DNA from 4 places in the Streptomyces sp. NPDC007084 genome. Region 4 is predicted to be linked to each of the others. Evidence: riboswitches for the same ligand, from Rfam matches in the RefSeq annotation. Region 4 holds a riboswitch; each other region holds the start of a gene.
What was found. Region 4 has a riboswitch for S-adenosylmethionine ahead of AB0912_RS18020 (putative leader peptide). Riboswitches for the same ligand answer to the same signal wherever they lie in the genome.
Positions count from the first base shown of each region.

Region 1: linked by a shared signal. The riboswitch ahead of AB0912_RS06910 (putative leader peptide) and the one ahead of AB0912_RS18020 (putative leader peptide) in region 4 are both predicted to bind S-adenosylmethionine.
Region 2: linked by a shared signal. The riboswitch ahead of thrC (threonine synthase) and the one ahead of AB0912_RS18020 (putative leader peptide) in region 4 are both predicted to bind S-adenosylmethionine.
Region 3: linked by a shared signal. The riboswitch ahead of AB0912_RS22595 (aminotransferase class V-fold PLP-dependent enzyme) and the one ahead of AB0912_RS18020 (putative leader peptide) in region 4 are both predicted to bind S-adenosylmethionine.

Region 1 covers NZ_JBEYFY010000005.1:113,295-120,490, reverse strand. Annotated here, with positions in the region: gene sigK (ECF RNA polymerase sigma factor SigK) at 1-123, opposite strand, end outside; gene AB0912_RS06930 (hypothetical protein) at 646-1,029, shown strand; gene AB0912_RS06925 (IclR family transcriptional regulator C-terminal domain-containing protein) at 1,191-1,949, shown strand; gene AB0912_RS06920 (PP2C family protein-serine/threonine phosphatase) at 2,039-3,265, shown strand; gene AB0912_RS06915 (glutathione S-transferase C-terminal domain-containing protein) at 3,455-4,291, opposite strand; gene AB0912_RS06910 (putative leader peptide) at 4,411-4,476, opposite strand; SAM riboswitch class IV at 4,513-4,657, opposite strand; gene AB0912_RS06905 (hypothetical protein) at 4,813-4,947, shown strand; gene AB0912_RS06900 (amino acid ABC transporter permease) at 5,119-6,123, shown strand; gene AB0912_RS06895 (amino acid ABC transporter ATP-binding protein) at 6,222-6,986, shown strand; gene AB0912_RS06890 (ABC transporter substrate-binding protein) at 7,158-7,196, shown strand, end outside.
Region 2 covers NZ_JBEYFY010000008.1:194,015-201,210, forward strand. Annotated here, with positions in the region: gene AB0912_RS10600 (DUF3263 domain-containing protein) at 1-102, shown strand, start outside; gene otsB (trehalose-phosphatase) at 132-989, shown strand; gene AB0912_RS10610 (trehalose-6-phosphate synthase) at 1,126-2,577, opposite strand; gene AB0912_RS10615 (glucosyl-3-phosphoglycerate synthase) at 2,699-3,643, opposite strand; SAM riboswitch class I at 3,849-4,006, shown strand; gene thrC (threonine synthase) at 4,024-5,322, shown strand; gene AB0912_RS10625 (MoaD/ThiS family protein) at 5,319-5,594, shown strand; gene AB0912_RS10630 (cold-shock protein) at 6,051-6,254, shown strand; gene groL (chaperonin GroEL) at 6,601-7,196, shown strand, end outside.
Region 3 covers NZ_JBEYFY010000029.1:33,956-41,151, reverse strand. Annotated here, with positions in the region: gene AB0912_RS22620 (NlpC/P60 family protein) at 1-544, opposite strand, end outside; gene AB0912_RS22615 (NYN domain-containing protein) at 865-2,214, opposite strand; gene AB0912_RS22610 (hypothetical protein) at 2,249-2,488, opposite strand; gene AB0912_RS22605 (rhomboid family intramembrane serine protease) at 2,639-3,394, shown strand; gene AB0912_RS22600 (Lrp/AsnC ligand binding domain-containing protein) at 3,438-3,719, shown strand; gene AB0912_RS22595 (aminotransferase class V-fold PLP-dependent enzyme) at 3,765-5,129, opposite strand; SAM riboswitch class IV at 5,318-5,434, opposite strand; gene trpD (anthranilate phosphoribosyltransferase) at 5,519-6,583, opposite strand; gene AB0912_RS22585 (ubiquinol-cytochrome c reductase cytochrome b subunit) at 6,734-7,196, opposite strand, start outside.
Region 4 covers NZ_JBEYFY010000019.1:73,022-80,217, reverse strand. Annotated here, with positions in the region: gene AB0912_RS18055 (DNA polymerase ligase N-terminal domain-containing protein) at 319-993, shown strand; gene AB0912_RS18050 (SigB/SigF/SigG family RNA polymerase sigma factor) at 1,254-2,123, opposite strand; gene AB0912_RS18045 (hypothetical protein) at 2,470-2,658, shown strand; gene AB0912_RS18040 (DUF4190 domain-containing protein) at 2,655-2,924, shown strand; gene AB0912_RS18035 (hypothetical protein) at 3,005-3,283, opposite strand; gene AB0912_RS18030 (NADP-dependent oxidoreductase) at 3,851-4,885, shown strand; gene AB0912_RS18025 (MerR family transcriptional regulator) at 5,001-5,420, shown strand; SAM riboswitch class IV at 5,651-5,759, shown strand; gene AB0912_RS18020 (putative leader peptide) at 5,792-5,911, shown strand; gene AB0912_RS18015 (ABC transporter substrate-binding protein) at 6,230-7,196, shown strand, end outside.

The DNA.
Region 1 (7,196 bases), on a different contig from region 4:
GTCGTACACGTCGGCGAAGGCGTCGTGGTCGCCGGTCGCGGCCCGCTTGAGCCGCCCGTCGAGCCACGCCTCGGCCGAGGATCGCCGTGGCGAACCGTGTCCGTCCTGGCCGGTCTTGGACATCGCTTCCAGAATCCGTCCGTCGCTGCCGTCTCGTCCGGTTCGACTCTGCTGCCCCGGGGGCGTTTCCGCAGCCCGGGGAGGCAGTGTCCGCCGGTGGCCATCGGTGGCCCCGTCGCGGGGGCGGGACGGCCGATGTCCGCCGGCCGTGCGGAGCCGGGGTGCCGAGCGCGACGGCGTCACTGGGTATTCGTAGCCGCCAGGCCCCCGTATGACCACCGCGCCCGGCGGGGTCGGGCGAGTGCGGGGGGAGGGATCCGTATCGGGTGAGTGCGGAAGAGGAAGCCGTGACGGGCGAGTGCGGGGGCCGCTTCGGCCGAGTGCGGGCCACGGGGCTGTGGCCGAGTGCGGGGGAGGGGGTCGTGAAGTTCCGGAGGTCTGTCCTCATACGTACCTCCGACGGCTCCGAATACCTTCTGTCCCGCACCTCGTGAGCCTCGGGGCGTCCCGTGACAGGGGCGCGAACTCCCCCGGCACCGGCTCCCGTTGTGCACGCCGATGACACATGCGAGGGAGGTGAGTCCGATGACCGCACGCATCAGCCCCCGGCGCCTGCTGGCCGGTGCCGCCGTGACAGGCCTGCTGGCCGGTGGCGCCGCGCTCGGCACGTCCGGTGTCGCCGCCGCTGCGCCGACACCGACGTCCGCCGCCACGGCGGTGACCGGTGACCACCACGGCCACCACGACCGCTGCGAGTGGAAGAAGGGCCACTGGGAGAAGAACTGGGTTCCTGGGCACTGGGTCAAGAAGTGGGTCGACCACGACACCTGGCACCAGGGCTACCGTGACCATCACGGCGGCTGGCACCAGGGCCATCACAGCCACGACTGGAAGAACCAGTGGGTCTACGTCCCCGGCCACTGGGACCAGCACTGGGTCAAGGGTCACTGGGACTGCGACCACCGCTGACCGCTCGTGACCGCGGGTGAGGGCCGGGACGCGTCCCGGCCCTCGTTCCTGCCCGCACGCGCTCGTTACGCCGCGTGGATGACCGTACGCGTCGGGCGCTCGCCGAGCCGCCACCGGCGCCGCGCCTTGCCGCCCCGGGGACCTCGGCGCACCCTTGTCCCATGGGAGCGCGTGACGGGCCGACGCTCATCACCTCCGTGCAGCGGGCCTTCCGCCTGATGGAGGCGGTCGGCGCGCACGAGAACGGGGCGCCCGCGAAGCAGCTCGCGCGCGAGACGGAGCTACCGCTGGCCACCGCCTACCACCTGCTGCGGACCCTCGTCCACGACGGCTACGTCCGCAAGCTCGACGACGGCGGCTTCATCCTCGGCGACAAGGTGCGCACGCTGCACACCCGGGGCCGTGGTCAGGAACTGCTCGGCCGGATCCGCCCCGCCCTCGCCGCGCTCCGCGACGAACTGGCGAGCGCCGCCTACCTCACCTTCTACGAGGACGGGGAGATCCGGGTCGCCGAGATCGTGGACGGCCCCCGGGCGCCCCGGGTCGACCTCTGGGTCGGCTTCGAGGACGCGGGACACGCCACCGCCCTGGGCAAGTCCGTCCTGCGCGAGATGGACGAGGAGTCCCGCGACGACTACCTCGCCCGGCACGCCCTCGCCGACCTCACCCCGCGGACCATCACCAGCCGGACCGAGCTGCTGCGCCGGCTCGCCTCCTCACCGCTGGCCCCGGCGGTCACGGACCTGGAGGAGTACGCCCTCGGCACCGTCTGCGTCGCCGTGCCCGTGTACAGCGGGGACACCCTCGGTTCGCTCGGCGTCTCGCTGCCCGCCGACCGGCTGCCCCGGATCGAACAGGTGCTGACAAGGCTCGTCCCGACCGCGAACCGGGTGACGCGCGGACTGTCGCTCACTATCTGAAAACCCGCTCCTTGCGGCGCTTACGTCGAACGTATTTCCTAGATGAAACGGACATTTCTGAGGAATCTAGGTGAGGACTGCGCCCGAGTATGAATCAGGACCGAGAGTACGGCGGCGGACACGGACGGACAGGCAAGGACGGGAACCGGACTCTTTGTGACGCCGTGCGCGCGCTCGGCACCGCGGCGGCGTGCGCCCGGCGCACCACCCTCACCGACCTCGCCTTCGGCACCTCGACGCTTCCCCTGCTCGTCGTCGTCACCGTCGTGCTCGTCGACCTGACCGGCGGGACGGGCGTGATCTGGCTGTCGGTGCTGGCCGCCGGGCCCGCGCTGGCCGCCGCCACGAGCCGGCCCTGCGGTGTCCTGTGCGTCGGCCTGCTCGCCGGAGTTTCCAGCGCGCTGCTCGGCGTCCGGGACGGCGTCCCCGCCGAGGAGCTGGCCGCCGTGCTCTCCGCCCTGGCCGCCGTGACCCTCGCGAGCGTCCTGGCCAGCGCCCTCCGGTGGCGGCGGGAGCGGGTGCTCGCGGCGGTCCGGTCGGTGGCGGAGGCCGCGCAGCATGCCCTCCTCGCCCCGATCCCGTCGAGCGTCGGCCCGTTCCAGGTGGCCGTCCGCTACAGCGCCGCGGCGGCCGAGGCCCGGATCGGCGGAGACCTCTACGCCCTCGTGCCCACGCCCTACGGCGTCCGGATGATCGTCGGCGACGTCCGCGGCAAGGGGCTTCCCGCCGTCGGCACCGCGGCGCTCGTCCTCGGCGTCTTCCGCGAGGCCGCCTACGACGAGCCCGACCTGCTCGCCGTGGTCGGCCGCATCGAGCGGAGCCTGGCGCGCAACCTCGGGCACGACGACTTCGTCACCGCCGTGGTCGCCGGCTACCCCGAGCCGGGCCGCCTGGAGGTCGTCAACTGCGGACACGCGCCGCCGCTGCACGTCGGCACGTCCGGGCAGGTGTCGTCCGTCGACCCCACCCACCCCGCGCCGCCGCTCGGGTTGCGCGCGCTGACCGCCGAGACCCCCACCCTCCAGGTCCTCCCCTTCGCCGACGGAGAGCAGTTGCTCCTCTACACGGACGGTGTGACCGAGGCGCGCGACCACGGGCGGGCGTTCTACCCCCTCGCGGAGGGACTGGGCCGCCATGTCTGCGACGAGCCGGCGTCCACGCTCGCCGCCCTCGACGCCGAACTCCAGGCCCATGTCGGAGGGCGGCTGCACGACGACGCGGCGCTGCTCCTGCTCCGCAAGCCCGCAGTCCGGGAGCCCGCCCGCCCGGGTGATCCGGTGGACCGCACGCCCGCCGCCCTCACGGGCGGCGGCTGAGCGGGACCGCGGCCCCGCTCAGCCGCCGCACGCGGCGTCTCCCGCTCTCCGCCTCCGCACGCGGCGCTTCCAGCTCCGTGAGCGGTGCCTCGGTCCCGGCGCCCGCGCATGAGGCGCTTGCGCCTCCGTCCGCGGCTCGGCCTCCGGCTCCGCCCGCCCCGCTGTCGCCCTCCGGCGCGGATCAGGCGCTCACGCCGCCGCGCGCGTCCCCGCGTCCGCGCCCCGGAACGCGGGATGCTCGCCGAGCCGGTGGACGTACTCGCGCAGCCGGGGGCGGGCGCACAGGGCCTCGGCCGGGACGAGCCGGGTGAGGGCCACCCACGCGTCCACGTCCGCCGCCGTGAGCCGGTCGCCCAACAGGTAGGGGCCGCAGGCCAGTTGGCGGTCGAGGAGTTCCAGCGCGGCCGACCGGTCGGCGGCCGGCGCGGACGCCGTGAGGTGCCGGTCGACAAGGTCGCGCAGCGCGTCGATGTCCTGGGCGAGGGCGGCCGGGCGCAGTGTGGGCAGGCAGGCGGCCGAAGCGCCGGCGAGCAGGCCCGTGAGGTCGCGGAGAATGTCGGGGGTGTGGTTGCTGACGATGCGTCCGCTCCAGCGGTCGCACAGCGCCGGGGCCGTCACCGGTCCGTCGTAGTGGTGCACCGTCGCCTCGTAGGCGCGGCGGAGGGAGGCGAAGGCGTCGGAGGTCTCGGCGGGGTGCGTCAGGATCGTGGTGGCGACCGAGTCCCTGAGGCCGAGGAGGTCGAGCGTGATGGAGATGCGCAGCGAGCGCGGACAGCCCGCCGACAGATACAACTCGTAGCGGTGCGGCGCCGGGTAGAAGCCGCCGGCCAGGCCGACGCCGATGCGACTGTGGACGCGGTGCGGAAGGGCGGCCGGCCGGACCGTCCGGGGGTGCGGTCCCGTGCCGGGGGCCGGCGGCTCACCGGCGACGGCGAACGCGGCGGACTCGGCCGGGCGTGCCGGTGAACTCTCGTTACAGGGAAGGGGGTTGGACGTGCTGGAACCGCGCGAAGCTGTCTCGGGCATGACTCTCCCTAGGGGGAACGAGGAAGCCATCGCCGCCTTGTGGGCATGGGCGATGAGCGGCTGGATGCGGAGCGAACGCGCTGGACGCGCCGGCCCGGATCGAACGGGCCGGCAGCGGATCAGTAAGCGCTGGAGACGCGCAGAAGGTCGATGTGCAAGCGCCTCGTCAAGTCGTTCCGCGGCATTCCCACCGGTCCCAACCTCGGGGCTCGCGAAACGCGAGACCACGCTTGCCCCGCCGCACCGGCGGAACCCGGTCGTCACCCGGGGCACCCCGTCGCGGTGGAAGGGTTGCCTGTCAGCGGGCCGGGGCCGATGACCACTGGAGCGGGCGAACCCGCGCCGTGGGCGCTGACAATCGTGACCGTCCACGCCAGTTTCGGCGTGCTCCCGTGCGCCGTCAAGAAGGCGGACGACACGGTCTCATCAGGTGGTCACTCGCATTGACATTCTTTTCGGACCAGGCCTAACGTGCGGCCACAACGAGACGCCCCAGGGCCGGAGAAGTGATGGTGACAGCGATGTACGCAGTCGACGGGACGGCCGCATGGCGGCGCCTCGGCCGCGACGTGCTGTGCGCGGACCGCTCCGTCGACCTGCTGCGCGTCAACAGCGCCCTGTGTACGGGCACGTGTCGCACCCTCTGTCACGGCTGACGGTTCTCCTTCCGCATCTCTGACGACCACCGCTGTCGCGGTGTGCCCCCTCTCCGTCCAGCCCCCGTGATCCCGTGCGTCCGTGCCGCGTTCCGCGCCGAGCCGTTCCGGCCGCGCCCGCGCGTCACCGATCGCCGTGGTCCGGGGTGTCCGAATCCGCTGGAGCTCTCCATGAGTGAATCTCCGGGCATAGCTGTGTCCTCCGGATCAGCGCCGCCCGCCGAGACGACCCCCCGTCCCGACGTCCCCGCCGCGCCGAAGCCCCTGTCGGCCCAGCGCGTCGTTCCGCTCCGGCGCCCCGGTCGCTGGATCATCACGGCCGTCGTGCTCGTGCTGGTCGCCCAGATCACCCATGGCCTGGTGACCAACCCCTTCTACCAGTGGGACCGCTTCCAGTACTGGTTCCTGCGCCCGACGATCCTCGACGGCCTGCTCATCACCCTCGAAGTCGCCTTCTACAGCGCGGTCTTGGGCCTGCTGGGCGGTGTGCTGCTGGCACTGGCCCGGCTCTCCCCGAGCCCGGTGCTCCGGGCGGTGAGCTGGGTCTACACCTGGCTCTTCCGCTCCGTACCCCTCATCGTCGTCCTGCTGTTCCTCTACAACTTCAGCGCCCTGTACAAGACGCTGAGCGTCGGCGTGCCCTTCGGTCCGGCCTTCTTCTCCTTCGACGAGTCGCGCCTCGCCACCGACATGGTCGTGGCCGTCATCGGACTCAGCCTCAACGAGGCGGCGTACGCCTCCGAAGTGGTGCGCGGCGGCATCCTCTCCGTCGACCAGGGCCAGCACGAGGCGGCCTCCGCCCTCGGCCTGCCCAAGCGGTACCAGTTCGCGAAGATCGTCTTCCCGCAGGCGCTGCGCTCCATCACCCCGAACTACGTGAACCAGCTGATCGGCCTGATCAAGGGCACCTCGCTGGTCTTCTACGTCTCCCTGCTCGACCTGTTCGGCTCCGTGCAGAGCATGGGCAGCACCTACCCCGGCGACATCGTGCCGCTGCTGCTGGTCGCCACCGCCTGGTACCTGATCCTGACCAGCGTCGTGTCCGTCGTCCAGTTCTACGTCGAGCGGCACTACTCGCGGGGCGCGCTGCGCACCCTGCCGCCGACCCCGTTGCAGAAGGTACGGCACGGTCTGCGCGACGCGCGGGCCCGGCTCCGGAGGGAGACGGCGATATGAGCGGCGACGCGCGTCAGACGACGGTCGAGACGGGGACGGCCCCGCAGGACCGGACACCCGGCACGGCCTCGGCGGCCGAGGTCGTCGCGGCGCTGGAGATCCAGCCCGCCGCGGTCGAGGTGCACGACGTACACAAGTGGTACGGCGCCCACCACGTCCTGGACGGAGTGGAGTTGACCGTCCGTCCCGGAGAGGTCACCGTCATCCTCGGACCGTCGGGCTCCGGAAAGTCCACCCTGCTGCGGGTCATCAACCATCTGGAGAAGCCCGAGATCGGCCATGTCAGCCTGAACGGCGAGCTGATCGGGGTGCGCCGGCACGGTGAGCGGCTGAAGGAACTCAGCGAGCGCGTCATCCTGGGGCAGCGCAGCCGCATCGGGTTCGTCTTCCAGAACTTCAACCTCTTTCCGCACCTGACCGTGCTCGACAACGTGGCCGCGGCCCCGGTGGCGACCGGGAAGCTGTCCAAGCCCGAGGGCCGGCAACTGGCCCGCGACCTGCTCGCCCGGGTGGGACTCGCGGACAAGGCAGGCGCCTACCCACGGCAGCTGTCGGGCGGGCAGCAGCAGCGGGTGGCGATCGCCCGTGCCCTCGCCCTGCGCCCCGGCGTCATCCTCTTCGACGAGCCGACGTCCGCGCTCGACCCCGAACTGGTCGGCGAGGTACTCGCCGTCATCAAGGACCTGGCCCGAAGCGGCACCACGCTCGTCATCGTCACCCACGAGATCGGCTTCGCCCGCGAGATCGCCGACCGGGTGGTCTTCATGGACGGCGGCCGGATCGTCGAACAGGGCCCGCCCTCCCAGGTGTTGGACCACCCGCGGCAGGAACGCACCCGCGACTTCCTGAGCAAGGTCCTCTGATCCACACCCGCTGACCCCATCCCTCCGGAGCGGGCCTGGGCACCCAGGCCCTCCGACCGGGCCCCGACGCCGGGCGACCAGGCGCCGGCAGGCACGGACCCGCGTCCCACAGATGTCGCGGCCCGCCGGGACCGCGCCCCCACACCCTCACCTCATCCGACAAGGACAGTCATGCGCACCCTCCCCCTGAACAGCAGAATTCTTCGCGGC
Region 2 (7,196 bases), on a different contig from region 4:
CTCCTCAACGCCCTGCTCGACGACCCGCGGGCCCTCGCCCACGACCCGGTCACCGTGAACCGGCTGCGGCGGGTCCGGGAGGCCCGTCGGTCGGAGCGCTGAGTGGCCGGGGGGCCGGATAGGGTCGGGGCATGGGTAGTCATGGCGAGACCACGGAACCTCTGCCGACGCCGGTGACCGCCGCCGGGCGGGACGGGCTCGACGCGATCCTCTCCCGGCCCGGCCGCGCTGTCGTCGCACTCGACTTCGACGGGACGCTCGCTCCCATCGTCCCCGACCCCGACATGGCCCGCGCCCACCCCGACGCGGTCCCCGCCCTCGCGGCCCTCGCCCCGAAGGTCGCCTCCGTCGCCGTGATCACCGGCCGGCCCCCGGGCGTCGCCGTCCGCAACGGCGGCTTCGCCGGTGTCCCCGGCCTGGAGCACCTGGTCGTCCTCGGCCACTACGGCGCCGAGCGCTGGGACGCGGTCAGCGGTGACGTCACCGCCCCCGCCCCGCACCCCGGCGTCGCCGCCGTCCGCGCCGAACTGCCCGGTTTCCTGGACGGGATCGGCGCCTGGCGGGGCACCTGGATCGAGGAGAAGGGCCGCGCCCTCGCCGTCCACACCCGCCGCGCCGAGGACCCGGAGGCCGCCTTCGAGGCGCTGCGCGAACCCCTCGCCGGTCTCGCCGCCCGGCACGGACTGATCGTCGAGCCCGGCCGGATGGTCCTGGAGCTGCGCCCGCCGGGCGTGGACAAGGGTGTCGCGCTGCTCGACCACGTCCGCGAGACCGGCGCCGAGGCCGTCCTCTACGCTGGTGACGACCTGGGCGACCTGCCCGCCTTCGGCGCCGTCGACAAGCTCCGCTCCGAAGGGGTCCCCGGGCTCCTGGTGTGCAGCGGCACCCCCGAGGTCGGTGAACTCGCCGAGCGCGCCGACCTGGTGGTGGACGGCCCCGCCGGAGTCGTCCACCTCCTCGCCGCCCTCGCGCAGCGGCTGGACCCCTAGGACCACCGGGACCCCTAGGACCACTGGGACCCCTAGGACCGCGCGGCCGCAACAGACGCCTTGTTGGACGGGCCGCCCGGCCGGACGGCCCCCTCGCGCCGCCGGACGGCTCCCCTCAGGCCGCCGGAGGCCCCCCTCACGCCTCCAGCGCGTGCAACTGGTCCAGGAACCACTGGGCCGGGGGCAGCGCGGTGGCCGCCGCGGACAGGCGCTTGGTGCGCTCCGCCCGCTCGCCCGGCTGCATGGACAGCGCCTCGTGCAGCGCCCGCGCGGTGCCGATGACGTCGTACGGGTTCACCGCGACCGCGTCCTCGCCCAGCTCCTCGTAGGCCCCCGCCTCCCGGGACAGGACCAGCGCGCAGCCCTCGTCGGAGACGACGGGGACCTCCTTGGCGACCAGGTTCATGCCGTCCCGGATGGGGTTGACGAGGGCGACGTCGGCCAGCCGGTACGCGGCCAGCGAGCGCGCGAAGTCGTCCTTGACGTGCAGCACCACCGGGGTCCAACCGGGCGTCCCGTACGCGGAGTTGATCTCGTCGGCGACGCGCTGCACCTCGGCCGTGTAGTCCCGGTAGACCGCCAGGTCCTGCCGGGAGGGGTAGGCGAAGGCGACGTGGACGACGCGCTCGCGCCACTCGGGGTGGTCGTCGAGGAGCTGCCGGTAGGCCAGCATGCCGCGCACGATGTTCTTCGACAGCTCGGTCCGGTCGACCCGCACGATCGTCCGGCGCCCCTCGCCGATCTCCTCGCGCAGCGCGGTGATCCGCTCCTCGACGTCGTCCTCGTGCGAGCGGGCGCGCAGGAACTCGGCGTCCGCGCCGAGCCCGTGCACCCCGACGAGGGTCCGCCGGGGCGGCGCCCCGTCCAGGTGCTCGACCGCCCGGGACGGCTGCTCCGCCGGGGTCACCCGGTAGCGGGCGGGGTCGATCTCGGCCGCGCAGTCCAGGAAGGCCGTCGCCCAGCGCCAGGTCAGGAAGGCCAGCCGGTCCGCGCCGAGCATGCCGTCGAGCAGTTCCGCGCGGATGTCGTCGGGCAGCATCCGGAAGTAGTCCACCGGCGCCCACGGGGTGTGCGAGAAGTGCCCGACACGCAGGTCGGGCCGGAGCGCCCGGAGCAGGCCGGGCACCAGACACAGGTGGTAGTCCTGCACCAGCACCGAGGCGCCCTCGGCGGCCTCCTCGGCCAGCGCCTCGGCGAAGGCCTGGTTGTAGGCGCGGTAGGCGTCCCACTGGCGCCGGAACTCCGCGTCGAAGACCGGCTCCAGCGGTGTCTGGTACAGCATGTGGTGGACGAACCACAGGACCGAGTTGGCGATGCCGTTGTACGCGTCGGCGTGCACCCGGGCGTCGATGTCCAGCATCCGCACGCCGTCCTCGCCGACCCCGCGCCGCACGGCCTCCCGGTCGCCGTCCCCGAGGGCCGCGCACACCCACAGGGCGTCCGCGTCCGGACCGATCGCCGAGAGCCCGGAGACGAGTCCGCCGCCGCCGCGCCTGGCCTGGAGCGAGCCGTCGTCCTGGGTCTGGTAGGTGATCGGACCGCGGTTGGACGCGACGAGAATCCGGTGAGCACCGTGCGTGGAAGCCATGCCTCGAAATCTAGCCCCGACTCGAAACGCTCAAACGTTCCCGTCGGCCGGACGCGAGCGGCCCGTCGGCCGGACGCGAGCGGCCCGCCGGCCGGACCCGGGGGCCGGCCGGCGGACCCGGTCAGGCCGCTTTCCGCTGCTGGTACTCGGCGATTTCGGACATGGGGGGCCTTTCCTCCGTGTCCACCGAGTACGTGCGCGGCTCGAAACCGTCCCGGGTGCGCTCGAACTGGGTCAGGGACGGCCGGATCAGGTGGCCGCGGGCCAGCCGCAACTGCGCGGTGCGGTAGATCGCGGCGGCCATCCGGCCGAGCGCCTGGCCGTCCTGGTGGCGGTGCTTGCGCACCCCGACGTCGACCTGGGCGAGGGCGTCCAGGCCCACCAGGTGCAGGGCGTCCACCAGCATGCCCAGCTCGACGCCGTACCCGACCGGGAAGGGCAGCCGCTCCAGCAGGGAGCGGCGGGCGGCGTACTCCCCGCCGAGCGGCTGGACGAAGCCGGCGAGCTGCGGCCAGTGCATGTTCAGCAGCGGGCGGGCCATCAGCTCGGTGACCCGGCCGCCCTGTCCGGCGGCGCCGCCCAGCGGACGGTCGTACATCGCCTTGACGAGATCGACACCGGGGTCGGTGAGCAGCGGGCCCACGATCCCGAGGACGAAGTCGGAGGAGAACTCCTTGAGGTCCGCGTCGATGAAACAGACGATGTCGCCGCTCGTCACGAGCAGCGACCGCCACAGCACCTCGCCCTTGCCGGGCACGGCCGGCAGGCCGGGCAGGATGTCGTCGCGGTGCACGACCCGCGCGCCCGCGGCGGCGGCGACCTCGGAGGTGCGGTCGGTGGAGCCGGAGTCGACGACGACGATCTCGTCGACGAGCGGCACCTGGCGCATCAGGTCGTGGCGGATGATCGCGACGATCTCGCCGACGGTCTCCTCCTCGTTGAGCGCGGGCAGCACGACGCTGACCGTCGACCCGGAGGCCCGTTTCGCGGACATGATCTTGTGGAGCGGGCGGTCGGTCAGGGACCAGGAGCGTGTGCTCAGCCAGCGGTCGACTTCATTCAGCACGGTCTGCGGCTCCTCACTGTCTGATCACACGCTCTCATCAGCGTGCCCGCTGCGGCCAGCGGCTGATCGCTTGCCGTCGTCTCGCGGTTCGGACGACTGCTTCAACTGTCCTGGCCTTCGGTTACAGTCTTGAACAACGCGGATGACCATCGCATGTCCTGGATCATCGGCACGTAATATGTTCAACAGTTCAACAACCGAATACCGCTCATCCAGAGGGGCAGAGGGATACGGCCCGATGAAGCCCCGGCAACCCTCCAGCCGGTCTCGTACCGATCGCCAGACGATCGCGTCGCGAGGCTCCCGGCTAGGGAAGGTGCCAAATCCGTCTCACGGCGAAGTGCGTCGTGAGGAAGATGAGGAGAAAGGGCCTCGCCTCCATGGCTGCGCAGACAGTTGCAAGCACCACGAACTCCGCCGAAGCGGTCGATCTCGGCCCGGCCGCGGCGCTTTCCTGCCGCGAGTGCGGACACCGCGTCCCGCTCGGTCCGGTCTTCGCCTGCGAGGAGTGTTTCGGCCCGCTGGAGATCGCCTACGACTTCTCGGCCTACGAAACCGAAGAACTCCGCAAGCGCATCGAAGCGGGCCCCGCGAACATCTGGCGCTACGCGCCGCTGCTCCCCGTCCCCGCCGACGTGGCGGACAAGCCGAACATCAACCCCGGCTGGACCAAGCTCGTGCGGGCCGACAACCTGGCCCGCGAACTCGGCGTCGACGCCGGCAAGCTCTTCGTCAAGGACGACTCCGGGAACCCGACGCACTCCTTCAAGGACCGTGTCGTCGCCCAGGCCATCGAGGCGGCCCGCGTCTTCGGCTTCACCACCCTCTCCTGCTCCTCCACCGGCAACCTGGCCGGCGCGGTGGGCGCCGCCGCGGCCCGCGCCGGCTTCCGCTCCTGCGTGTTCATCCCGCACGACCTGGAGCAGGGCAAGGTCGTCATGGCCGCGGTCTACGGCGGCGAGCTGGTCGGCATCGAGGGCAACTACGACGACGTGAACCGCTTCTGCTCCGAGCTGATCGGCGACCCGGCCGGCGAGGGCTGGGGCTTCGTCAACGTCAACCTGCGCCCGTACTACGCCGAGGGCTCCAAGACGCTCGCCTACGAGATCTGCGAGCAGCTCGGCTGGGAGCTGCCGGACCAGCTCGTCGTGCCGATCGCCTCCGGCTCCCAGCTCACGAAGATCGACAAGGGCCTCCAGGAGCTGATCAAGCTCGGCCTGGTCGAGGACAAGCCCTACAAGATCTTCGGGGCCCAGGCCGAGGGCTGCTCCCCGGTCTCGGTCGCCTACAAGGCCGGGCACGACGTGGTCCGGCCGCAGAAGCCCGACACCATCGCCAAGTCGCTCGCCATCGGCAACCCCGCCGACGGCCCCTACGTGCTCGACATCGCCCGGCGCACCGGCGGCGCCGTGGAGGACGTGAACGACGCGCAGATCGTCGACGCGATCAAGCTGCTCGCCCGCACCGAGGGCATCTTCGCGGAGACCGCGGGCGGGGTGACCGTCGGCGTCACCCGCAAGCTGATCGAGAGCGGTCTGCTCGACCCGTCGCTGACCACCGTCGTGCTCAACACCGGCGACGGCCTGAAGACCCTGGACGCGGTGGCCTCGGACACCGGCCTGACCGCGACCATCCGCCCGAACCTCGACTCCTTCCGAGAGGCTGGCCTCGCATCATGAGCGTCAACGTCCGCATCCCCACCATCCTGCGCACCTACACCGGGGGCGCCGCCGAGGTGACGGCCGAGGGCACCACCCTCGCCGAGGTCATCGCCGACCTGGAGAAGAACCACACGGGCATCAGCGCGCGCGTCCTGGACGACGAGGGCAAGCTGCGCCGCTTCGTGAACGTGTACGTGAACGACGACGACGTGCGCTTCGAGCAGGGCCTCCAGACCGCCACGCCGGACGGCGTGGGCGTCTCGATCATTCCGGCCGTCGCCGGAGGCTGAGCAATCCCGGGGATTGTTACCCCCGGTAATTCCGAACACGAAGAGTTCATGAAATCGCCCCCTCCGTGAGAGAAGCGGAGGGGGCAATTCCATGGGGTTGACCGGGGTAGGGTTGGGGAAGCCGCCCCGTTCTGGATGTTGGTTTCATGCCGGACGCATATGAGTCCTCGCCCGGCAGCCGACAAGAAGCAGCCAATGTACCCGGCCTATTTGAGCCGTTTATGGCATTTACGGGGCCCGACTTGCCCTGGATCATCGCGAGTTCTCCCTATACCGGTGATCAGCCATGCCCAGAATTCTCGTCCGATTGACCTGTTGCAGACGGCAGTTGGACAGATACATTCAGCCGCGGTCGACGCGTTCCGGCGCACACCCCCAACCCGTTGGGGGGTGGAGGTCTGACCCGGATCCGCGAAGTGCGGGTCTGTGCAAGGGCCAGTAATAGGGGAGTTAGGCATGGCTCAGGGCACCGTCAAGTGGTTCAACGCGGAGAAGGGGTACGGCTTCATCGCGGTCGACGGTGGTGCGGACGTCTTCGTGCACTACAGCGCGATTCAGATGGACGGCTACCGCACCCTTGAAGAGGGTCAGCGAGTGGAGTTCGAGATCTCGCAGGGCCAGAAGGGTCCGCAGGCGGACATGGTCAAACTCGCCGTCTGATCGGGCGCGAACGACCACCGACGCATTACGGGCGAGGGGCCCGCATCCCACCAGGGATGCGGGCCCCTCGTGCGTCGCCGCCCACCGTCCTTCCTCACGCGCGCGCGGGCGCGCGACCCCGTAGGAGGCCTCCGCGGGGGGCCTCTTCGCGAGCGCACCTTGCACTCGACGGGGTCGAGTGCTAATCATTGGCGTTAGCACTCTCCGAGTGAGAGTGACAGAACTTGGATCGGGCCAGCGAGGTCCGCAGGCCGGTGGGGCAAGGAACCACAGGGCATGCAGGCCGTCCGTCGCGGGCGCGGGCGCGATCCGGAGCAATCCACCCCGTCCGGGAGGACCACTTCACATGGCCAAGATCATCGCGTTCGACGAGGAGGCACGGCGCGGTCTCGAGCGCGGGATGAACCAGCTCGCCGACGCCGTCAAGGTCACCCTTGGCCCCAAGGGCCGCAACGTCGTCCTCGAGAAGAAGTGGGGCGCGCCCACGATCACCAACGATGGTGTTTCCATCGCCAAGGAGATCGAGCTCGAGGACCCGTACGAGAAGATCGGCGCCGAGCTGGTCAAGGAAGTCGCCAAGAAGACGGACGACGTCGCCGGTGACGGTACGACCACCGCGACCGTCCTGGCCCAGGCGCTCGTCCGCGAGGGCCTGCGCAACGTCGCCGCCGGCGCCAACCCGATGGCCCTCAAGCGTGGCATCGAGAAGGCCGTCGAGGCCGTCTCCGGTGCCCTCCTGGAGCAGGCCAAGGATGTCGAGACCAAGGAGCAGATCGCTTCCACGGCCTCCATCTCCGCCGCCGACACCCAGATCGGCGAGCTGATCGCCGAGGCGATGGACAAGGTCGGCAAGGAAGGCGTCATCACCGTCGAGGAGTCCCAGACCTTCGGTCTGGAGCTGGAGCTCACCGAGGGTATGCGCTTCGACAAGGGCTACATCTC
Region 3 (7,196 bases), on a different contig from region 4:
CCTTCTTCTTCTTGGCCAGTTCGGCCCGGGTGTCGGCGAGGTCCTTGAGCTTCTCGGAGGCCTCGGCGCGCTGCTGGGCGAGCGAACGCTGCTTCTCCTGGACCTTCTTGAGCGACTCGACCTGCTGGGCGCTGAGCTGGTCCATGGCCGAGGCCTTGTCCAGGTAGCTGTCCGGGTCGGAGGAGAGGAAGAGCGCCACGGACGGGTCGATGCCGCCGGTGCGGTACTGGGCGCTGGCCATCGAACCGAGGCCGTCCCGCAGGTCGTTCAGCTCTTCCTGGCCGCGGGCGACGTTGTCCTGGAGGGAGCTGATCTCCTTCTGGAGCTTCTGCTGCTTCTCCTTGGCGCCGTCGAGCTTCTCCGTGGCCTGCTCGGCCTGCTCGTAGAGCTTGTCGACCTTGGCCTTGACCTCGTCCTTGCCGGGCTTCTCGGACGGCGCGGCATTGGCGACGTTGGCACTGAGGGCAACGGCGGCAGCGGCTGCGGTGGTGAGCACGGTCACGCGGGTGCGGCTCGGCTGCTTGGGTCGACGGTGGGACGCCACGAAGGCGAGCTCCTTCTTCCTCCAGCCGCCTGCCGCTTGACGCCGACGGGCGGTGCCCCTCCACCGTCACTCCCGATGAGTGATCACCCTAGTTGGAGGTTCGAGCCCTGACCCTAGTGACCTTCTTGTGATCAGTTCAAATCCAAACCTGAAAATTCTTTGTCACGGAGCGCATTCTTTGCACTCAACTCACGTGCAGTGATGTCCGCTTGACACTACGTCGCGTGAACACCGGGCCAATTCGGGCATCAGGCCCAGAGGTTACGCATGGTGCGTAGGTTGCCGATGCGACGTACGGCCCAGATCGCCGGGGCGCGGACTCAGCCGCGGGTGAAGCGCTTGAGGAGGACGGCGGAGGCCACCGGGCGGGCGCCCGCCTTGGCGATGCCGTCGGCCACCTCGCGGTCGGTCGAGGCGACGATGACCGGCCGGCCCGGCGGTTCGGCGCGCACGAGCTGGCGGATCAGCTCGTCCGCGGTGACCCCGGGCTTGGAGAACAGCACCCGCACCCCGCGCGGGGGTGCGAGCAGCACCGGCGCGGCCAGCTCGGCCCCGTCGAAGACACAGGTGACCTCGGCGCCGGTCTGCGCGGCGAGCTGGGAGAGCTGCCCGAGCAGCCGGAGCCGCTGCTTCTCCAGGGGCATCTGGGGATAGCCGGTCTTGGTGACGTTGTAGCCGTCGACGACCAGATGCGCCTGGGGCAGCGCGAGGAGTTGGTCCAGGATCGCGGGGTCGTTCTCCGACAGGGCGCGAGCGGCGATGTCCTTGGGCGTCATCCGGCCGGGTTCGACCGCCTCCACGGTCTCCGCGGGCCGCACCGAGACGGGCGGCAGCGCCAGCTCGCGGCGCAGCCCCTGAGCCGCGTCCAGAACGGTGTCCAGGAGCAGGCGCACCCGCATGTCCTCGACGCTGCGGCCCTCGCGGGCGGCCTTGCGGGAGGCCTCCAGGGCCGCTTCCGCCTCGGCCAGGCGCGCCTTGAGGCGGCGGCTCTCGCTCTCGGCGGCGGAGACCTGGGCCTGGCTCTCCGCCCGCACCACGTCCGTCTCGCCCTGCAGCTTGCGCAGCGCGGCCTCGCCGCGCTTCACGTCACTGAGGGCCCCGCGCAGCTTGCGGTGAAGCGATTCCGCCTCCTTGCGCGCCGCGTCCAGTTCGGTGCGCAGCCGCTCGGTCTCGGACCGGACCTGACCGCGCGCCGCCGCGAGTTCCGCGCGCAGCCGCTCCAGCTCGGCCCGGTTCTCCTCCTCGGCGCGCTCGGCGTCCGCCCGCTGCGCCTCCTCGCCGGCGGCGGTCACCAGCTTCACCCAGCCCGCGGGGCGCAGTACGTAGGCCGCGGCCGCCACATCGAGCGGGTCCGCGGCCGGGGGCGGCGTCGCCGAGTCGAGGGCGCCGCTGAGCTCGGGCTGCGTCTCTCTCAGCTTCTCGGCGATGCGCTGTCTGAACAGCGGGTCCGTCTCCAGCGCGGCGGCCATGGCGTTGCCGGCGAACTTGGCCCGCCGGTTCGGCGCGAAGCGCGCGTACTGCCGTAGCTGCGTGGGCAGTTCGGCCACCGTCAGGCCGCCGAAGCCGTCCGAGACGATCTGCACCACGCGCCGGCGCACGCCGTCGGGCAGCGGACGATCGAGCAGCTCGGCGGTGCCGTCGTCCGGCTCCCCGCCCGCGGTCTCCATCATCCGTCACCCCAATATCCGTGCGGGGCCCGCTCCCTCAGGAGCCGGCACCCGGCCTGTCCACGAGTTCGACCTGATCCACCGCGTTGCACCAGCGGCACCGCACCGACTCGATGGTCTCACTGACCACCTCGCGCTCCTCGACCTTCGGGTCACCGGCGAGGTCGAGGTGCACGTACTCGACGACCTTCGACGAGCGCGTCACGTCGAACCGCGTGAGGTTGCCGCAGAGCGAGCAGCGCCAGCGGGTCTTGGCGTCCGGCAGGGGAACCGTCATGTGGCAGTCGCTTTCCTTCTAGTGTCCGTCCGGCACCGGTCCCGGTGCATGTGGCTCGTAACCCTACGGCCTGGCGGGTAGTCGACGCTCGGCCGTCCACGGCGGCGAGGCTGTCCGTACCGATCCGTCCGGTACGTCATGCTCTGTACCATGATCGGCAATTGGAGTACGGCAGTCGGCAGAGCGGTGCGGTCCCAGGCGGCACCGGTGACGTACGGGCTGCTCGTCCTGTGCTGTCTGGTCTTCGTGATCGGCCCGGCCTCGGGCCTCAGTCCCGCGTACGGGACGGGGGACGAGCTGCTGGCGGTCCAGCGGGCGTACTTCCGGCGCTGGGGCGTGGTGCCGGCCGATCTGTTCGACGGGCCGGCGCGCGAGGTGCTCACCCCGGCGACGGCCCTGTTCATCCACGGAAGCTGGCTCCACCTCCTGGGCAACATGCTCTTCTTCTACGTCTTCGGGCTGCTGACCGAGGAGCGCATGGGCCATGTGGAGTTCTGCCTGTTCTACCTGGGCTGCGGCTACCTGGCCCTGCTCGGCTACGCGGCGGCCAACGCGTCCTCGGAACAGTCCCTGGTCGGGGCGTCCGGGGCGATCTCCGCGGTGCTCGGCGCGTTCCTGTACCTGTTCCCCAAGGCCAGGGTGACCAGTCTCTTCCCGTTCCTGTTCTTCCTGCCGCTCAGGTTCCCGGCCTGGGTGGTGCTGCCGTTCTGGTTCACCCTCCAGTGGCTGGCGGCGGGCCAGAGCGAGTCCGGCCCCGGGGTGGCCTATCTGGCGCATCTGGTCGGCTTCTCGCTGGGCTTCCTCTACGCGTGGGCGCGGTTCGGCCGGCGCGGCGCTCCCGCGCCCCTCGCGGGGGCACCGGACCGGGGCCCGTCCGAGAGCCGGCGGCCGGCGGAGCGCGAGTAGGGTGAGATCCCCCAGCAGTGGCCCCCGAGGGAGAGAACCAGCCGTGATCACCGCGATCGTCCTCATCAAGACCAGCGTGGACCGGATCCCCGAGATCGCCGAGTCGATCGCGTCGCTGGAGAGCGTCAGCGAGGTCTTCTCCGTCACCGGCACCTACGACCTGATCGCGATGGTCCGGGTGCGGGCCCACGACGACCTCGCGGACGTCATCCCCGGCAAGATCAGCAAGATCCCGGGCGTCGAGGCGACGGACACGCACGTGGCGTTCCGTACGTACTCCCAGCACGACCTGGAGGCGGCGTTCGCGATCGGTCTCGACTCCTGACCGACCCGAACACCGCCTCCCGGCTCACCGCTGTGGCGGGCCGGCTCACACCGCCGGCACGCAGCGCCCGTCCTGGGTGCGGTACTGCCAGCGCGCGCCGTCCCGGACCAGCTCGCGCACCGCGCGGACGAACCGCTCGACGTGCTCGTCGGGAGTGCCGGCGCCGAAGCTGACACGGATGGCGTTGAGGGACTTCTCGCCGGGCGCCGCCTCCGGGGCGCCGCACTCCCCCTGGGTCTCGGGGTCGCTGCCGAGCAGCGTGCGGACGAGCGGGTGGGCGCAGAACAGGCCGTCGCGGACGCCGATGCCGTACTCGGCGGAGAGCGCGGCGGCGAAGTGCGAGCTGTTCCAGCCCTCGACGACGAAGGAGAGCACGCCGACTCGCGGGGCGTCGTCGCCGAAGAGGGACAGCACGCGCACCTCCGGGACCTCGGCGAGGCCGGCGCGGACGGTGCGGATCAGGTGCCGCTCCCGGGCGACGAGGTTGTCGAAGCCCTCCTCGGTGAGCGCCTTGCAGGCCGAGGCGATGGAGTAGGCGCCGATGACGTTCGGCGAGCCGGCCTCGTGCCGGGCCGCGCTGTCGTGCCACTCGACGTCCACCCCGCCGTCCGCGCGCCGGGTGACCTTGCGGCTGGCGCCGCCGCCCGCCAGGTACGGGTCGGCCGCGCGCAGCCAGTCGGAGCGGCCGGCGAGGACGCCGGAGCCGAACGGCGCGTAGAGCTTGTGCCCGGAGAAGGCGACCCAGTCGACGTCGAGGTCCTGGACGGAGACGGGGTGGTGCGGGGCGAGCTGGGCGGCGTCGAGGACGATCCGAGCGCCGTGGGCGTGCGCGGCGGCGGCCAGTTCCCGCACCGGCCACAGCTCCCCGGTGACGTTCGAGGCACCGGTGACGCAGACGAGGGCCGGGCCGTGCGGGTCGCGGGCGGCGAGGGCGCGCTCCAGGGTCGTGACGGCCTCGTCGGGGGTGCGCGGGGCGTTCAGGTAGGTCACCCGGGCGTCGCGCCAGGGCAGCAGCGAGGCGTGGTGCTCGGTCTCGAAGACGAAGACCTGGCAGCCGGCCGGGAGCGCGGCGGCGAGCAGGTTGAGCGAGTCGGTGGTGGAGCGGGTGAAGACGAGCTGGTCGTCGGCGCGGCAGTCGAGGAACTCGGCGACGGTCCGGCGGGCGTTCTCGAAGAGGTCGGTGGAGAGCTGCGAGAGGTAGCCGGCGCCGCGGTGCACGCTGCCGTAGTACGGGGCGTACGCGGCGACGTCGTCCCACACCCGCTGGAGGGCGGGGGCGCTCGCGGCGTAGTCGAGGGCCGCGTAGGCGACCTCGCCGCCGGTGACGAGCGGAACGGTGACGTCCCGGCCCAGCACGGGCAGCGGGGCACAGACGGACGAGTCGGCGGCGGTGGCGGTGACGACGGACATGGCGGACTCCTGTGAGGCAGGCGGGATCACCGCGCGAGCCGGCCGCCCGAAAGCGGCGCTCAGCGCGGGAGAAGGGGAAAAAGGGTGTGCGGAGGCGGGGCTCGACGCCCTATCGCATTCGCTTGCTCACAGAAGGCTCCCTCGAACGACCAGGACCCCTGGTTGCATCCACTCGAAAGAGTGCGAGGGGTCCGCGCTTGCCGTAGACCTCGCTGCCTACGGCCTGGTCTTCACCCGGGGCACCCCGCCACGGACGGAGGGTTGCCGGACAGCCGGCCGGGGCCTGATGGCTGTCGCTCATGACCTGGTACAGCATTTTGCCAGAAGATCTTCGCGGCGCAAGACGCGGTCCGGATTGTGGACCGCGCCCCGCGTCACATCCGCGTCGGTCAGGCGTTGCTGGCCGCCACCCACCGGTCGAGGGTGCGCCTGGCCGCGCCGGAGTCGATCGCCTCGGCGGCCTTCGCCATCCCGGCGCGGAGCTGGTCCGCGAGGGGCGCGTCGGCCGGCTCCAGGGCCACCAGGGCGGCCGCCGAGTTCAGCAGCACCGCGTCGCGCACCGGCCCCGTCTCGCCGTCCAGCAGCCGCCGGGCGACCTCCGCGTTGTACGCCGCGTCGGCGCCGCGCAGCGCCTCCACCGGGACCACGTCGAGGCCGACGTCCCGGGGGTGGAAGTGCTCCTCGGTGACCTTGCCGTCGCGGACCACCCAGACCCGGGAGCCGGCGGTCGTGGTCAGCTCGTCCAGGCCGTCGTCGCCGCGGAAGACGAGCGAGGAGTTGCCGCGCTCGGCGAAGACGCCCGCCACGATGGGCGCCATCCGGGGGTCGGCGACCCCGACCGCCTGGGCCTTGACCCGGGCCGGGTTGGTGAGCGGGCCCAGCACGTTGAAGGTCGTGCGGATGCCGAGCTGTCCGCGCGCCGCCGCCACGTGCCGCAGCGCCGGATGGAACTTCACCGCGAAGCAGAAGGTGATGCCGGCCTCCTCGGCCACCCGCGCGACCCGGTCCACCGTGAGCTGGAGATTGACGCCGAGCTTCTCCAGGACGTCCGAGGAGCCGGAGGCGGAGGACGCGGCGCGGTTGCCGTGCTTGACGACCTTGGCGCCGGTGCCGGCCACCACGATCGAGGACATCGTGGAGATGTTGACGGTCTTCGCGCCGTCGCCGCCGGTGCCGACGATGTCGACGGTCCGGCCGGGCACCTCGATCACGTTGGCGTGCTCGTACATCGCCCGGACGAGTCCGGAGATCTCCTGGACGGTCTCGCCCTTGGCCCGCAGCGCCACCACGAAACCGGCGATCTGCGCGTCGGTCGCCTCGCCGCGCATGATGCGGTCCATCGCCCAGGCCGTGTCGTCCGCGCTCTGGTCGCGGCCTTCGAGGAGACCGTTCAGCACCTCGGGCCAGGACCGGCCCGCCGCGGTGTCGCCTCCAGCGGGGTGCACAGCGCTCATGGTCGCTCCTGGGTTCCTGGGTCACACGGGTGGGAGCCCCCGCGTCACGGGGGTGAGTCCACCCTATCCAGCCCCGCAGACGGCGAAGAGCCCCGTCCGTGGACGGGGCTCTCGCCGTGGCGAACTGCCGGCGCGGGGTGCTGCCGGGGATCAGTGGTGGCCGTGGCCGCTCGTGATCTCCTTGTACTCCTCGACGGTGGGCTTGGGGATCTGGTTGTCCTCCCCGTAGTAGCCCTGGCTCAGCTTGGCGCGCAGCTTCTGCGGGCCGGAGACCTTGCGCTCGACACCGTTCTCGTCGACCGTCGGGCCGATCTCGGCCGGCTTGTACTGCTCGTGCGCGGTGAGCGTGTGCAGCGCGTCCTGGCTGAGCGGCTCGTGCACCTCGATGAACTCACCGTGCGGCAGGCGCTTGATGATGCCCGACTCGCGGCCGTGCAGGACCTTGTCCCGGTCCCGGCGCTGGAGGCCGAGGCAGATCCGCTTGGTGGCGAGGAAGGTGAGCACCGGCACGACGAAGAAGGCGATCCGCACGAACCAGGTGATCGCGTTGATCGACAGGTGGAAGTGCGTGGCCCAGATGTCGTTGCCGCCGCCGACGAGCAGCACGAAGTAC
Region 4 (7,196 bases):
TTCGCTCCTGAACGGGAGTCTCAGGCCGCGCCCGGGATGGTCTCCGGGCGCGCCCCGAACGGAAGGTCTGGGGTGCCAAGCGGAGAGCTGACCGGGCCCACGGACGGAACCGCGGCCGCCGGGGAGTCCCCACTTGGCGTGCGCCTCCAGTCCGAAGCACGAACGTTCGAGTGCCCCTCGCTTCCACCCGCAAACATCGCGTTCGCAATCGAACGCGGGCCATACTCCATTCCGTGACAGCCGCGTGCGCGATCCGTGGGCCTCTCGGCCTCTGCCGACGGCCGGAGAAACCCCGGACCGCCGGGAAAGGAGCGCTGGATGGCTGACGACCAGGAACCCTTGGACCGCTACCGCGGCAAACGCGACTTCGCCCGCACCGGGGAACCCCGGGGCGGCGCCGAGGACGGCGGTGAGGGCGGCGGCGCGGGCGGCAGCGGCGCCGGCGGTACCGAAGGTACTGGCGGGAAACCGCACTTCGTCGTGCAGATCCACGACGCCCGCCGTATGCACTTCGACTTCCGGCTTCAGGTCGGGAACGTACTGAAGTCCTGGGCCATTCCGAAGGGCCCGTCCTGGGACCCGAGGGACAAACGGCTCGCCGTGCCCACGGAAGACCATCCGCTGGAATACGAAAACTTCGAGGGCGTGATCGCCCGGGGCGAGTACGGCGGCGGCACGGTCATCGTCTGGGACCACGGCACCTACCAGCCGCGCAGCCACGACCGGCGCGGCAGGCCCGTACCGTTCGGCGAATCCCTCGAACGCGGGCACGCCACCTTCTGGCTCAACGGCTCGAAACTGCGGGGTGAGTACGCCCTGACCAGGTTCCGCAGTCGCGAGGACGGCGGGAACAGCGGGGAGGAGGCGTGGCTGCTGGTGAAGGCGAAGGACGGCCACGCAGACGCCGGGCACGGCACGCCGGACCCGTACCGCGCCCATTCGGCTCGCACCGGACGCACGCTGCGCCAGGTGGCGGAGGGCACGGATTCCTGATGTCCCGCGACCAGATCCCGCCACAATGTCCCGCAACGGATCTCCATGGGGAGTCGCGCTTCCCTCATCGCCCCGTCTCGTAACCCCCGCACCGGCGGTATCTCGGTGCCCAGGTCTGGTTTGGACATGGCTCAGCCCGGTAGACCGGAGTGAGGTGGGTTGGCTGGCCAATCGTTCCCGGGAGGGTTCGGCAGTGAGCCCACCACCGGCCGCCCGATCGGCAATCCTGGCGGGCGGCCGGCCACTTCGGCGATCGGGGTTCACGCCGCGTCCGACATCACCTGCTCCCGCAGCGCGGCGCAGGAGCTGCTGATCAGCCGCGAGACGTGCATCTGCGAGACACCGAGTTCCTCCGCTATGCAGCTTTGGGTCATCCCGCGGAAGAAGCGCAGGTAGAGGATGGTCTGCTCGCGCTCGGGAAGCCGTCGCATGGCCGGCCGCACCGCCTCCCGGTCGACCACGAGGTCGAATCCGGCGTCGGTCTCCCCCAGCCCGTCGGCCAGCGAGTATCCGTCGTCGCCGTCGTTGAGTTCGGCGTCCAGCGAGAGGGCCGCGTAGCTGTCCAGCGCCTCCAGGCCGTTACGGACCTCCTCCTCGGTCAGCCGGGCGTACGCGGCTATCTCGGCGACCGTGGGCTGCCGGCCCGCGTTCACCGAGGTCAGCTCCTTGATGGCCGTACGCACCCGGTTACGCGCCTCCTGGACGCGGCGCGGCACGTGCAGGACCCACATGTGGTCACGGAAGTGGCGCTTGATCTCCCCGGCGATGGTGGGCACCGCGTAGCTCTCGAAGGCGTGTCCACGGCCGGGGCTGTAACGGTCGACGGCCTTGACCAGACCCAGGGCGGCCACCTGCGTCAGATCCTCCAGCGCCTCGCCCCTTCCGCGGTACCGGCCGGCGATGCGCTCCGCCATGGGCATCCAGGCCTTGACGATCTCGTCCCGCAGCGCCCGACGTTCCGGGCCGTCGCCCAGCTCCGCGAGCCGTTCGAACGCGGCGTCGGTGTCCGGGGCGTCATGGTGCGGATGGCGCTTCGGCGCGTTCGCGGTGTGGGCGCTCGTGGCGCGCGTAGCCGGGATGTGCGAAGTCGTCGCGCTCGTACTCGTGATGTGGGTGCTCGTGGTGCGCATGTGCTGACAGCTCCCTCAACGGTTGCTGACTGGACAGACCACCATGGGAGACCACGACACAGCACTCTCGGGACACACCCGTCACTGCGGAGCCAAGCGCTCCCACGGACGTGCCTCACTGTCCGAAGCACTACAGTCCGATTTCCCTCCTTACCGGCCGGTAAACACCTATTCGGCGGACATAATCCAGTGTGACCGGCCGGTGGCGAGGGGTGCGCGTTTCCCGGTGGGCGGCCGGGGCACCCGGGGCTCCGGCGAACACTCGTCCGTACTCGTCCGGGACGTCCCGCGAACCCGGAACGCGAAGTCAGAACGCGAACCAGAACGCGAACTCAGAAGGAGACACATGCTCTTCCTCGTCGCCGCATTGCTCCTCCTCGGCGTTGTGGTGGGCGCCGCAGCGCACCTCCCGCTGCCCGTCACACTGGTGGCCGCCGTGGCCATCGGGTGCTGGCTGCTCTTCTACTCGCTGCGCAGGCACCGGGTGGGCACACCGCGGAAGACGACCGGTTACCGCCGCGGGGAGGCCCGATGAGCCAGTCGACCCAGGAGACGACGCGGACGGCCTCCCGGCGCGACCCGTACAGCTTCGCCGTGGCGTCCTTCATCCTCGGCCTGGTCGGGCTGCTGGTCTTCAACATCGTCCTGGGGCCGATGGCCGTCGTCCTCGGGTTGATCGCCCTGCACCGGGGCACACTGCACCGCCACCGCGCCTATCTCGGCATTCTGCTCGGGGTCGCCGACCTCGTGGTGCTCGCCGTCGTCACGGCGGCCGACCACAGCGTCACCTGGCACATCTGAGCCGGCCACCGGCCCGACGGCCGGCGTCAGTGCCCGTCACGCGCACGGAGTCCGCGGGCCTGCCTTGAGAGGGCAGTCCCTCAGGGGGCGTCCCCGGCCCAGTCGAAGAACATCGGGTCCCCGGGGCGCGGGTCGTACAGGGCCCGCGCACCGGGCCCGAACTGCCCCAGCTCCGTCTCCAGAGCGACACCGACGGATATCTCCTCCGGTGTCCGCCCGGTGATGTCGAGCAGCAGACCGTCCAGCGGCCCGCCGACCAGTTCGGCATAGTCCCGACCGCGCTGCGGGCCCTGACGGGGGTCGTCGTGGTCCGCGCCGTAGACCCGGCCGCGCAGGAGCTGTTCGTCGTCCTTGTCCATGCCCTCCACCTTCCCAGCCGCCACTGACAACGCGAGTCGGACCAGAATCGCCGGGGCGCGCCCACGCCGCGATCCGAGGGTTCCTCCCGTGTCCGCTCGGAGCCGGGCGGGGGCCCGCCGAGCGGGGCCGCAAACACCTGCCGCCCGGGTCCGTCACCGCCACTGCTCCGATCAGGTGAAGTGCCCGTACAGACCGGATGGGGCCGGCCGGATCGGACGGGACGGGACCGTATGGACGGGATCGGACCGGACGGGACCGGCTATGGCCGCGCCACCGGGTCGGCCGTAGAAGCCACACCCGGCGCCGCACGCCGCACACGCGGAAAGGCCAACCCGCCCTTCCCCTTGCCACTGCCCCGCACAGGTTCCCGCCGACCCGCACGTCTTGCCCCTGACCCGCACGTGTTGCCCCTGACCCGTACGACTCGTCTCTGACCCGTACGACTTGCCTCTGACCCGCACGTCAGGGTTTAGCGTGCCCCGGCCGGTGGGTCGGCCGGGAGGCCCGGCCGCAAGACGACGCACCGGTTCGTGCCCTTTTCCTCGCCCGAGCCCCGGAGTCGCGTCATGACCCTTCAGCCACCGCTCACTACCCGCCAGATCCACCTCGTCACCGAGCCCGACGGACTGCCCGGACCCGAGCATCTCGCCGTGGTCGAGACGCCGCTCCCGGCGCCGCGGGAGGGCCAAGTCGTCGTCCGCAACCGGCACTTCCTCGTCTTCCCGGGGCTGCGCACCCTCATCGGAGGGCAGGCCGAAGCGGTGCCGTTGCCGCCCGTGCGGCTCGGCGACGCCCTGTTCGGCCCCGCTGTGGGGGATGTCGTCGCGGTGGGTCCGGACAGCCGGCTGCGCCCCGGCGACACCGTGACCCATCTGCTCGGCTGGCGTGAGCACGCCCTCGTGAACGAGACCGACTGCCTGCCCCTGGGCGACGTACTGCCCGACCCCGTCGCGTTCCTCTCCTCCGGGGCGGCCGCGTACGCCGCGCTCACCCGGCTCGCCGCCGTACGCCCCGGCGACACGGTCCTCGTGACGGGGGCCGCGGGCGCGGTCGGAAGCCTGGCGGGACAGGTGGCCCGGCTGCTGGGCGCGACGCGCGTCGTCGGCACCACCCGGTCGGCGCGCAAGGCCGACCGGCTCACGGCCGAACTGGGCTACGACGCCGTGATCGTGCCGGGGACGGCGCCGCTCGCCGAACAGCTCGCCGACGCGGTACCGGAGGGCATCGACGTGCTCCTCGACACCGTCGGCGGCGAGCAGCTCACCGCCGCGGTCGGCGCCGCGCGCCGTGGCGCGCGCTTCGCGCTCGTGGGCGCGCTCTCCGGGCAGCTGTCGCCGGAGCGGGGCCGCGACGGCAGCACCTCGCCGGCGGAGATCGACACGTTCCGGATCATCACGCTCGGCCTCAGCCTGCGCGGATTCAGCAGCGCCGATCTCGGCGACGCGGCGGAGGAGTGGACCAAACGCTTCGGGGAGTGGCTGCGCTCTGGGGACATCGTCTTCCCCACCGCACGGATCACGGGCATCGATCGCGCTCCCCAAGCGTTGCAGGAACTGTTCGAGGGGCGGCACCTCGGAACGGTCGTCGTCGACCTGCCGTAACACCGGCGCCGCGATGTCCGTGCCTTCCGCGTCCTCGACGGGACGGATGCCGACGTCCTCGACAGGACGGATGTCGGCACGAAGGATGTCGGCACGGCGACGGGTGGAGGAGCGGATGCGGATCGGGGACGCGGCGGCGGCGGCCGGCACGACACCACGGGCACTGCGGTTCTACGAGGAGCGTGGGTTGCTGCCGCCGCCACGGCGCACCGCGTCCGGGCAGCGCGAGTACGGTCCCGACGAGATCGCCCGGGTGCGGGTGATCCGGGACCTGCTCGCCCTCGGTCTGACGGTGGAGGACTTGTGCGGCCTGGCCGACCGCATCCCGCTGATCGTCGAGGACCCGCGCCGGCGGTGTTCCGGCCGTACGGACGGTCCCGGCGCGGGCGTGGTGGACCGGCGGCTGGACGCCCTCGACGCCGAAATCGACCGTCTGACCCGGCTGCGCACCCGCCTGGCGGCCCAGACGGGCCGAACGGCCGACGGACCGTACGGGGGCGTCGGCCGTACCGGGGCGGAGTCCCGGACGTCATGACGGCGTGACGGCGTGACGGCGTGACGGCGTGACGGCGTGACGGCGTGACGGCGTGACGGCGTGAGTCTTGTGCGGGCCGTCAAGATCCCCTCGAACGGGCCCGGTTGTTGCGCGGAGATGAAATCCCGCAGCTCGGCGCGGTGCGGCCACTGGCCCGACGCCACTCGCCCCGGTCTCGTCCCCGATCTCGTCATTGACGGATCGGAGAATCGATTCGTACGATCGCGACTGGCATTGAGTGTCAGCGTCAAGCCCTGGCTCGCTGACCGGCAACCCTCCACCGCGGTGGGGTGCTCCAGGTGAAAGCCCGGCGGGGTGACAGCCCCGCAAGCGCGAACCCCCTGACGGGGGACGAGATGGGGAGGCCAGGCGTGCGGAACATCAGCGGCGATCTGAGCGCCTCGATCGCGGCCGCGGCGATGTTCTCCGGTTTCTCGCGCCGCCGCCACATCGACCTGGAGCGTTCCGCCAGCTGTCTGTGTCGCCGCTGACCGGACGCCCCACCGGTCGGCGCACCCCGCCGGTCACCGGTCGACGCACTCCGTCGGCCCGTTCCCGCGGATAGCCGTCAACCACCCCTGCTCTCCCCGGCGTTGCCGGGTCCTCGGTGGGCACGTCGTACGCCGTCGTCGACGCAGCCCTCGCGCATCGCTCACGCCCGGCTTCCCTGTCCGGGGCTCGCGCCTGAGCGTCCCGTCCGTTCCGACTTTCTCGCCCGAACGGTGCCGCCCGTCCACGGCCGCACCGCCCCGCTTCGCCATGTCCGCACCGGACAGGCGCGGCGACTCTGGAGTAGGAGAACCCCTTCCGTGACATCGCATCCGGATTCCCGATCGGCCCGATGGGCGGCAGCCGCCGCTGTCGTGACCTGCGGCATCCTGTTGAGCGGCTGCTCGTCGAGCGACGGCACCGGTTCGAACAACACCGACGCCCAGGCCAGGTCCGGCGGCACTCTGACCTTCGCGGTGGGTTCCGACGCCGGCTGCGTTGACCCGCAGCAGGTGGGCAGCAACGACAGCATCTACTCGCTGCGCCAGGTCGTGGACTCCCTGACCGACCAGGATCCCAAGACCGGCAAGATCGTGCCGTGGCTGGCCAAGAGCTGGGACATCAGCTCGGACACCCGGACGTTCACCTTCCATCTGCGGTCGGGGGTCACCTTCAGCGACGGCTCACCGCTGACCGCCCAGGTGGTGAAGGACAACTTCGACGCGGTGCCGAAGCTCGGGGCCCTGGCCACGCTCGCCCAGGGCTACCTGAGCGGGGTGCAGAGCACGAAGGTGGTCGATCCGAGCACTGTCCGGGTGACGTTCAAGGAGCCCAACGCGCAGTTCCTGCAAGCCACTTCGACCCACTCGCTGGGCATCGAGTCGGCGGCGAGTGTGAAGCTGAGCCCGCAGGAGAAGTGCAGCAAGGGCGTGGTCGGCTCCGGCCCGTTCAAGCTGGCCGGTTATGTGCAGAACCGCTCGGTGACGCTGGCCAAGCGCGCCAAGTACGCCTGGGGTTCCTCGCTGTGGACCAAGAAGGGCGAGGCGTATCTGGACAAGCTGGTGTTCAAGATCGTGCCCGAGGCCGGTGTGCGCAGCGGGAGTCTGCAGTCCGGCCAGGTCGACGCGGTGGGCAGTGTCGGCAAGGCCGACGAGACCGCGCTCAAGGGCGGTGCGGTGAACCTCCAGCGGCGCGCCAACCCGGGTGTCGTGTTCAACCTCGGCCTGAACAACGCCCGTCCGGTGTTCAAGGACGAGAAGGTCAGGCAGGCCCTCCAGTCCGCCATCG